2 linked regions of the Metabacillus sp. KUDC1714 genome follow. The protein of the gene in region 1 interacts with the protein of each later gene in a pairwise test. Links are inferred from orthologs where the notes say so. Each region holds a gene or a part of one and is shown on either strand. Other genes may lie near its edges.

Region 1 (5,473 bases):
AAATAGTATTGGATTGGTTGATTGCAGCGAGAGGATGCTCGCTTTCCGTGGGGCGGGCGATGAGCCTCCTCAGCGCGAAGCGCCTGCGGGGTCTCATCTGTCCCGCTACTCCCACAGGAGTCTCGCATATCCGTTCCAATCAACCTAATCAGTTTTGTTCAAAAACAACAATCTTTTAGAAAAGAGCCAATATTTTTAAGAGGCTGGCTTGAGATCAGCCTCATTCCTTACCTAATCTAAATTCAATAAATTATTTAGCTAATAAGGCCAAAAATGATTCTTTTGTGTTAACCTTTCCTTCTTTAACCGGCTTGATTTCTTCATAACGATCAGTATTGGTTATGATAATAGGAGTAATCAAATCATATCCTTCTGCTTGAATCGCATCCATATCAAATGAAACAAGTTGATCTCCTACATCTACGAAATCACCATCTTTTACATGTGCAATGAAGTGTTTTCCATCAAGTTTTACAGTGTCTAAACCGACATGGATTAATATTTCTGCTCCATTATCACTTGTAATTCCAATCGCATGTTTTGTTTTGAATATTGTCGTTACTTTTCCTGATACAGGGGAGACTACTAAACCTTTTTCAGGTTGGATTGCTAAACCTTGTCCCATGATTCCAGCAGAAAACGTTGGATCATTCACTTCACTTAATGGTTTTACCTCACCTTTAATTGGGCTGAAAAGTTCTTCAGCAGCTACGATAACAGCTGTTTTTGGTTCAATATTTTCATCTACAACGTTTGTAGTAGCAGGTTTATCCTGTTCTTTTTCACCTTCGACATCATCAAAACCAAGTATATAGGTAACTACTGTTCCTGCGATAAAAGAAATTCCTAAACCGATTAATGCATAGAAAAATGTAGGACCGATAAATGAAGTGATCCCTGGTAATCCGGCACTTCCTCCAAGAATGTAATATTTAACATCAAAGATGCTACAGAAAACACCACCAATTGCTCCACCAATTAAAGCACCAATAAATGGTTTTTTAAGACGCATATTAACCCCATACATTGCTGGTTCAGTGACACCCATTGAAGCAGTAAGACTTGTAGAAAATGCTAGTGATTTAAATGTTTTGTTCTTACTACGTAAGCCTACTGCAAATGCTGCACCAGATTGGGCTAAATTAGCCATTATCATTGTAACAAGCAAATAATCGAATCCATTTTGTGCAATAGAATTGAGTGCAATTGGAATTAAAGCATAATGCATACCTGTCATAATGATAAGTGACCATGTACCACCGAGTAGTAAGCCTGCAAATATGCCTCCATGTTCAAACAATGCACTAATTCCCACTGATAACCAGTTTCCAAGAATTGCACCCAGCGGGCCAACTGCAATTAAAGTAAGTGGCGCTACAATTAACAAAGTAAATGTTGGAACCAAGATTAATTTTAATGAACTTGGAATGATTCTATCAATCCATTTTTCTACATATGAAGCGATCCAAATTGCTAGAAGGATCGGGATAACTGTCGATGAATACGTAACAGCCGTTACAGGTAGACCGATAAAAGATATTTTTTCACCTGAACTTAAGAGTGTTGTAAGGTTCGGATATAAAATCGCTGTTCCGATCGCACCTGCAATATAAGGATTGCTTCCAAATTTTCTTGCTGCACTAAAAGCTAGTAATATTGGTAAGAAATAAAACGCTCCATCACCAATAGCATTTAATATAATATAAGTTTGGCTCGTATTAGTGATCCAACCAAACGTCAAAGCAATTGCTAGGATTCCTTTGATCATACCCGCACCAGCAATCGCTGGTAAGATTGGTGTGAACACACCAGAAATAACATCAAAAATGGCACTTATCACATTTTTCTTTCCACCAGATTTTTTCTCACTTGCTTGATCTGCATTAAGTTTACTGTTGGACAAAATCGCTTTATAAACTTTTGGTACATCATTTCCAATGATGATCTGAAATTGATCACCACTTACATTCGTTCCCATTACTCCAGAAACCTTTTCTAATTTACTACGATCTACTTTGCTGTTGTCATATAGATTAAAACGTAATCTTGTCATACAGTGAATAACACTTTGAACGTTTTCCTCACCACCTACAAGTTGCAAGATCTCTTTTGATGTTTTATTATAATCCATGTGTATATACCTCCTATTATTGGGGGAAATTAATTTGTTTGGACTGGGGTGGCAGCCCCGGTCCATTTAAATTATTAAAAGGCTTTTATACAAAATAAGTAAAAATAAGTTCGGATCATTCGTTTTCGTCACCTTCACCTCCATAAAGCTACCAATAAAAAAAACCTAAATTACAAATCAATGCTTTAAAGACATAAATAGCCTTCCATTGACAGTAACTTAGGTTTTGCCTGCTTAACCAGTAACAATCCTTTATAGTTATTCGTATTTAGTTTTTAACTTTTTCATAGAATTTAATTAAATAAAAAAACCTAAATCACGACAGAAGAAAAATACATTTTCCTACTCTGTTCGTCATTTAGGTTTTGCCTGCTTAATCAGTAACAATCCTATGATTGAAAGTATTTAATTAACTTATGAACATAATTTATCATGAAATAAAAAATGTGTCAACGCTTTCTTTTAAATAAAGAAAAATTGGGATTATCTCAAAAGGAACTTGTATTTGAATCCGATTAGCGATTGACAACTCTTTCGATATGAATTGTTAAATACAATTTTTCGTCACTCGTTAATTCATAATCAAATTCTTTTTTTATATAACCATTAATTTTTTCTGTACACTCGTACGCATCACTATGCTTATTTTTTACAGCTTCATATAAAAAATCATCTTCACTTTCCAAATATGTTTTACTAAAAAGTCTTTGGGCAAAAAACTTTAAGTGTGTAACAAAACGGTAGTAATTCAAAGAATCTTCATTAAAATCGATTTTAAAGTGATACTTTACAATGTTTAGGATATCTTGCATCACATTTGTAATGTTTACGATATTTGGCATTTCTTCATTAAGTTCAGCGTTTACAATATGCATCGCAATAAAGCCTGCTTCATCTTCTGGTAGAGAAACATGAAGTTTTTCTTCTATTAGGATTAGAGCTTCTTTTCCGATTGAGAATTCATCTTTATAAAGTCGTTTTATTTCCCACAGCAACGCATTTTTTATATCGAGACCTTTTTTATTTCTTTCAATTGCAAAATTAATATGATCGGTAAGAGAAACATAAATACTATCGTTTAAGTCCCTGCCAAGTTTTGCTTTTGCATTCATAATGATATCTTCCGTAACATCCATATATTCCATAGGCACTTCATATAAGAGTGTTTTAAATCGCTCAGATATATCCTTGTTTTTCAATGCAAATATTTTCTCGATTTTCGCTTCTTCAACGTCATCTCCCGGTCTCTTTTGAAAAGCAAGCCCTCTACCCATAACGACTAATTCTTCATTTTGATCGTTGAAAACACTTATGACATTGTTATTAATAATTTTTGCTATTTTCATCTTGATCACCTTTACGTTATTTCATGGTTTTAAGGTTTTGCCTGTGTGACCAGTAACAATCCTACTTATTATATGATTAAATGTTACCATCTCAAAAAATCATTAGCAACATATTTAGATGACCCTTATTCTTCCATCCCTTCGTTATCCTACTTCATATAATTGAGAAATTTCATGAAATCAAACTTTTTGAGAAAATAGCTAAGAAAAAAACAAAAATGCACCTGATAAATTGTTATCTGATGCATTTTGATAGTAAATAAATTTTATATGTATATATGTTTTTTAGCTTTGTATATGTCGTCTTAACGAATAAATAGTTGATTTTATTTTACACAATGAATGACTTATTATTTGATGCTATTTCTAAAATTATCGTAGTCAGTTTTAATATAATGAAATAATTTTGTGTTGCCGCCATGATCAGGATGAGTAAGTTTCAGTAATTCTTTATATGCTGATAACACTTCATTACTGCTCGCCTTTTTTGATAGACCGAATTTTTGCAAAAGATCATATTGGACAGTATTGTAAAGTTTGTCATTTTCGCTATTTTCACCTGTAAGCCTTTCTTCTTTTAATTTTATTAGTTCTTCTCGTAATTGAATATTTTCTTTTAATAAATCCATTGTTTCATTATGTAATTTTCTTTTTTCATTCTTTAATTGGATTATTTCGTTAGTTAACATATCTCTTTGGTGGGATAATACTTTTGTTGCTGTTTTATGTAGTTCTTCTACCCCTTCTATATATACATCTTTTTCTTTTATTTTTAATTTTAAATAGCGGATGATCTCATCTTTGTCTTTATCTTGATCAGTTCTTTCCTTAACTAGCGCTGAAGCTGCATTGTCAAAAACCGAAAAGGCTTCCGTATTCCTACTCCCTGTTCCATCATATTTAACCTTGCCTTCGTTTAACCAACGTCTTACTGTTTGAATGCTTCTACTATCCGATAATCCTGCTTCCTTTAACATGTAAAATGCTTGATCTGTGTTCACAATGTTCCCTCCCTTCTGTTTTTTTCTATTACATTACTTTGTTTTATATAGACACTTATTATATATATAAGCTACCTTGATTCTTTTTCTGTTCCGATTCTCAAAAATGAGTATTTATTCATAAGGAAATCATGTTGATTTCCTTATGAATAAAAGTTGTCACTTGTATATTTTTATCGATATTTTGTCATTCAAGAGTAATACTTAGTAGATTTCGAATGATAGAGTCTAAGAGAATGATAAACAGTGAAAAAGTAAGCTAAATCAATAATTCAAGTTGGATTATTAGTTCTTTTTCCCTCGATTAAGCGACTTTATAAGGCTAATTAATCAAAAATGAGAAATTTATTGCTTTTCATTTAAAAACCATCCACAATTTGGTATACATAAAGAGTAGGTCAGTTAAAATTTCAAATTCGGGAGGTAAACATGACTAAAACACCGTTACAAGTCAAATTGGTTCCTTATACGATTAATTCAATTGTCGAAAACACAAATGAAACTCCAGAGGGTGTTCGTTTAATACAAGCACCTATGATTTGGGAGAAAAGCAGCCATGGTGAAAACATTGTTATTGCAGTTATTGATACTGGTGTTGACAAGAATCATCCAGATCTAAAGGATCAAATTATCGGCGGAAGAAATTTTACAACTGATCATCATTCAAATCCAACTATTTTTAAAGATAATAATGGTCATGGTACACACGTAACAGGTACCATTGCTGCTAGTTTAAATAATAAAGGTGTTGTAGGGGTTGCACCAAAAGCAAAAATTTTAAGTTTAAAAGTTTTGACAGGAGAAGGCTCTGGAGATTATGAATGGATCATAAATGCTATTAACTATGCTGTTGACTGGCGTGGTCCACAAAACCAAAGAGTTCGTGTCATTTCAATGTCACTTGGTGGTCCACATGATGTTCCAGAGCTTCATAAAGCCATACAAAATGCGGTTAATCATAATATATCAGTCGTTGTTGCAGCAGGAAATGAAGG
Region 2 (4,313 bases), 3.2 Mb from region 1 along the record:
TGGAAAAGAAATCTTAATTCACTTCGGTATTGATACAGTAAATCTAAAAGGTGAAGGCTTTGAAACATTTGTTCAAGAAGGTGACATTGTAGAGCAAGGTCAAAAATTGCTTGAAGTAGATCTTGAATATGTGAAACAAAACGCACCAACAGTTATGACTCCAATAGTTTTCACTAACCTTAAAGAAGGACAAACAATAAAACTACAAGCAAATGGTAATGTAACTGCTAAAGACGAGAACATAATCTCGATTGAACAATAAGAAATAAATACGCCACACTTGTCTTTTGATTCGTGTGGCTGATAAAATAGTATTTTGTAGAATATTGTAACTTAAAGGAGAATGATGAAAAATGGCAGAAAAAACATTTACAGTAACAGCAGAAACAGGTATTCACGCTAGACCAGCAACAGTATTAGTACAAACAGCAAGCAAATTTGATGCAGATGTTAACTTAGAATACAATGGCAAAACAGTTAACTTAAAATCAATTATGGGTGTAATGTCTTTAGGTATTCCTCAAGGCTCTCAAATTAAAATTATTTCATCTGGTGGAGATGCGGACGAAGCAATCGCAGGTATCGAACAAACACTTAAAAATGAGGGGCTTGGCGAATAATGAGTGCGAACTTAAAAGGGATAGGAGCTTCAGCGGGTATTGCGATTGCAAAAGCGTACCGCTTGGAGGAACCTGAACTAAAGATTGAAAAAAAAGAGATAACAGACAAAGAAGCTGAAAAACAGCGTTTTGAACTGGCAATCAACCAATCAAAAGCTGAGCTTGAAAAAATTAAAGAGCATGCTAACCGTGAGTTAGGTGCGGATAAAGCTGAAATTTTCGCAGCTCATTTATTAGTATTAAGTGATCCTGAGCTGCTTAATCCTGTATTAGATAAGGTAAGCACTGAAGGTGTTAATGCTGAATTTGCAATGAAAGAAACGGCTGATATGTTTGTTTCTATGTTTGAATCAATGGACAACGAGTATATGAAAGAGCGCGCAGCAGATATCCGTGACGTTACAAAACGTGTAATCGCACATTTGTTAGGTGTTCAAATTCCAAATCCTAGCATAATATCCGAGGAAGTTGTGATTATTGCAGAAGATTTAACACCTTCTGATACAGCTCAGTTAAATCGTCAATTTGTAAAGGGATTTACAACAGATATTGGCGGACGTACTTCTCATTCAGCAATTATGGCCCGCTCAATGGAAATACCAGCAGTAGTTGGTACGAAACAAGCTACATCCAGTATTGAGAATGGTGTCATGGTAATTGTCGATGGACTTGATGGAGATGTAATTATTGATCCTTCATCAGAAGTTATTGCTCAATATGAAGAGAAAAAAGCAAAATACGAAGCTCAAAAAGCAGAGTGGGCGAAGCTAGTTAACGAGCCAACTGTTACAAAAGATGGCCAACATGTAGAGCTTGCAGCGAATATTGGTACACCTGATGATGTTAAAGGTGTATTAGAAAATGGGGGAGAAGCAGTAGGTCTATACCGTACTGAGTTCCTTTACATGGGTAGGGATCAGCTTCCAACAGAGGACGAGCAATTTGATGCTTATAAAGCTGTTCTAGAAAGAATGGAAGGAAAACCTGTTGTTGTTCGTACACTAGACATCGGTGGAGACAAAGAGCTTCCATACTTAAATCTTCCAAAAGAAATGAATCCGTTCTTAGGGTTTAGAGCGATTCGTTTATGTTTAGAAGAACAAGACATTTTCCGTACACAGCTACGTGCATTATTACGTGCAAGCAGCTATGGTAATTTGAAAATCATGTTTCCGATGATTGCAACAGTTTCTGAATTTAGAGAAGCTAAAGCAATTCTATTAGAAGAAAAAGAAAAGCTAGTTGCAAATGGTGTACAAGTATCAAATTCAATCGAAATTGGTATGATGGTGGAAATTCCATCTACAGCTGTAATGGCTGATCAATTTGCCAAAGAAGTTGACTTCTTTAGTATTGGAACGAATGATTTGATTCAATACACAATGGCTGCTGACCGTATGAACGAGCGTGTTTCATACTTGTATCAACCTTACAATCCAGCGATTTTACGCCTAATTTCAATGGTTATTGATGCAGCACATAAAGAAGGAAAATGGGCTGGTATGTGTGGAGAAATGGCAGGCGATCAAATTGCCATTCCATTATTACTTGGTCTAGGACTTGATGAGTTCTCAATGAGTGCTACATCGATCCTTCCTGCACGTACACAAATTAAAGAGCTTTCTAAAGAGCAGGCTCAAAGCGTTAAAGAAAAAGTTTTAGCAATGAGCACAACTGAAGAAGTTGTTGAATTTGTTAAAGAGACATTCCATATTTCATAAAATAAAAGGACAGGCTACTAGCTTGTCTTTTTATTTTGGTTAAATGTTATTGAGTACTAACAGAGGCTAGGTGCTTTCTGATGAACTTTCCATTTTATATTATGAGCTAAGTTGGGGAACCTACCTTTAAGAATGTACATTTTAGGAGGTTGTGTTTCAATGGAAGGAAACAATTTTCAGATTGGTGAAGAGGTATATGTAATATACCGAAATCCGCATGCTGCCAATGTAGCCAATATTGAAAAAGCAGAAATCGTAGAGCATCCAAATAATCCTAAAGAGTTAGCCCTGTTTCTACACGATGCTTATCATCCTTTAGCTGATGATGATGCTGTCTTTTCAAGCTTTGATGAGGCTGAAGAGCTATACAATCAATTATTTGATTATCAACAATACGATTAACAGGAAATATTTATTTCGATTAACAAATGGAGAATAAGCAAAGGTTATCCATATAGAAGTCTTTTCTATTTAGGAGATGAGATCAAATTGATTAAACCATTTGTACCGCAATTAGTATATATCGAGCCTAGAGCTTTAGAATATCCCCGTGGTGTTGAGTTGAAGGAGAAATTTGAAAAGATGGGGCTTGAGATCAGGGAAACAACATCTCATAATCAAGTTCGAAATATTCCTGGTAATAATCATCTGCAACAATATCGCACAGCAAAGTCTACGCTTGTAGTAGGTGTTAGAAAAACATTAGAATTCGATAGCTCCAAACCTTCAGCTGAATATGCAATTCCACTCGCAACTGGTTGTATGGGTCACTGTCATTATTGCTATTTACAAACAACAATGGGAAGTAAGCCATACATACGGACATATGTAAATGTTGATGAGATCCTTAATCAGGCTCAAAGCTATATGGAAGAGCGTGCACCACAGATTACACGATTTGAAGCATCATGTACATCAGATATTGTTGGAATAGATCATTTAACACATTCGTTAAAATCAGCCATTGAATTCTTTGGTCAAACAAATATGGGAAGGTTACGTTTTGTAACGAAATTTCATCATGTCGATCATTTATTAGATGCAAACCACAATGGGAAAACAAGGTTCCGATTTAGTATCAATGCTGATTATGTAATTAAGAATTTTGAACCAGGAACCTCATCTTTGGATTTACGTATTGAGGCTGCAGTAAAAGTGGCAAAGGCGGGTTACCCTTTAGGTTTTATTGTTGCACCAATTTATATCCATGAAAACTGGCAGGAGGGCTATAAAGTATTATTTGAAAAGCTTGATGCCCAACTTCCATCTGATGTAAGAGATGATATTACCTTTGAAATGATTCAGCATCGTTTCACCAAACCAGCAAAACGAGTCATCCAAAAAAACTACCCCAAAACAAAGCTTGAATTAAATGAAGAAGAAAGACGATACAAATGGGGAAGATATGGGATTGGAAAATACATTTACCCAAAAGATCAAGAACAAGAGCTTCGTGAAACACTTGAGGATTATGTCGATCACTACTTTCCAAATGCAAAGGTTGAATATTTTACGTAAAGGCAGGAGGTGAACCTGTCTTTCTTTTATGACTACCGTGTTATCCGACAATTGCTGGGGAAAGCCCCTGAGTAGGTGCCAATACACAATTGACTTTGCTGCTACATTTCTTCTATGTAAACGGATTTTTCCATTCCATCAACATACCATAATGACAAGAGTCCTCGTCCTCCAAATAATTTTCCACAGGACAAACCGGTGTTCTACCACAATGTAATAAGAAAGACATAACAGGATCTTTTAACTTCCCAGTTAATATTGCGTCCACATACTCATTAATCGAGTGATCTTTACTAACCTTATGATAGCCTGGTACCCTTCCACCTCCTATCAATCGTTCCAAATTTAACGAGATAACAATTTTATACATCGATTGCATTAACCACTTACCCACACCTAATTTCCGGTAAGAAGGTGCAACACAAATATCAACAACATACAAAGAATTGCCTGA

The links. The genes of interacting proteins can lie anywhere in the genome.
Region 2: the proteins of licT (region 1) and ptsP interact in binary tests that used the Escherichia coli proteins (3 or more experiments, as listed by UniProt). The link is inferred for Metabacillus sp. KUDC1714 from one-to-one orthologs.

The regions. Positions count from the first base shown.
Region 1 is NZ_CP055263.1:755,304-760,776, forward strand. Bases 1,563-4,367 are described here. They hold licT (BglG family transcription antiterminator LicT), read right to left. Parts: upstream 3,478-4,367; coding sequence 2,647-3,477; downstream 1,563-2,646. Other genes in these bases: HUW50_RS03750 (beta-glucoside-specific PTS transporter subunit IIABC), read right to left, coding at 1,563-2,131; HUW50_RS03760 (J domain-containing protein), read right to left, coding at 3,828-4,367. Also shown: more of HUW50_RS03750, read right to left, coding at 251-1,562; more of HUW50_RS03760, read right to left, coding at 4,368-4,478; HUW50_RS03765 (S8 family peptidase), read left to right, coding at 4,908-5,473. UniProt on the Escherichia coli protein: Mediates the positive regulation of the beta-glucoside (bgl) operon by functioning as a transcriptional antiterminator. This is an RNA-binding protein that recognizes a specific sequence located just upstream of two termination sites within the operon.
Region 2 is NZ_CP055263.1:3,990,596-3,994,908, forward strand. The notes cover bases 1-2,980. They hold ptsP (phosphoenolpyruvate--protein phosphotransferase), read left to right. Parts: upstream 1-619; coding sequence 620-2,341; downstream 2,342-2,980. Other genes in these bases: ptsG (glucose-specific PTS transporter subunit IIBC), read left to right, coding at 1-262; HUW50_RS18315 (phosphocarrier protein HPr), read left to right, coding at 354-620; HUW50_RS18325 (transcriptional regulator SplA domain-containing protein), read left to right, coding at 2,501-2,743; splB (spore photoproduct lyase), read left to right, coding at 2,831-2,980. Also shown: more of splB, read left to right, coding at 2,981-3,859; HUW50_RS18335 (GNAT family N-acetyltransferase), read right to left, coding at 3,972-4,313. UniProt on the Escherichia coli protein: General (non sugar-specific) component of the phosphoenolpyruvate-dependent sugar phosphotransferase system (sugar PTS).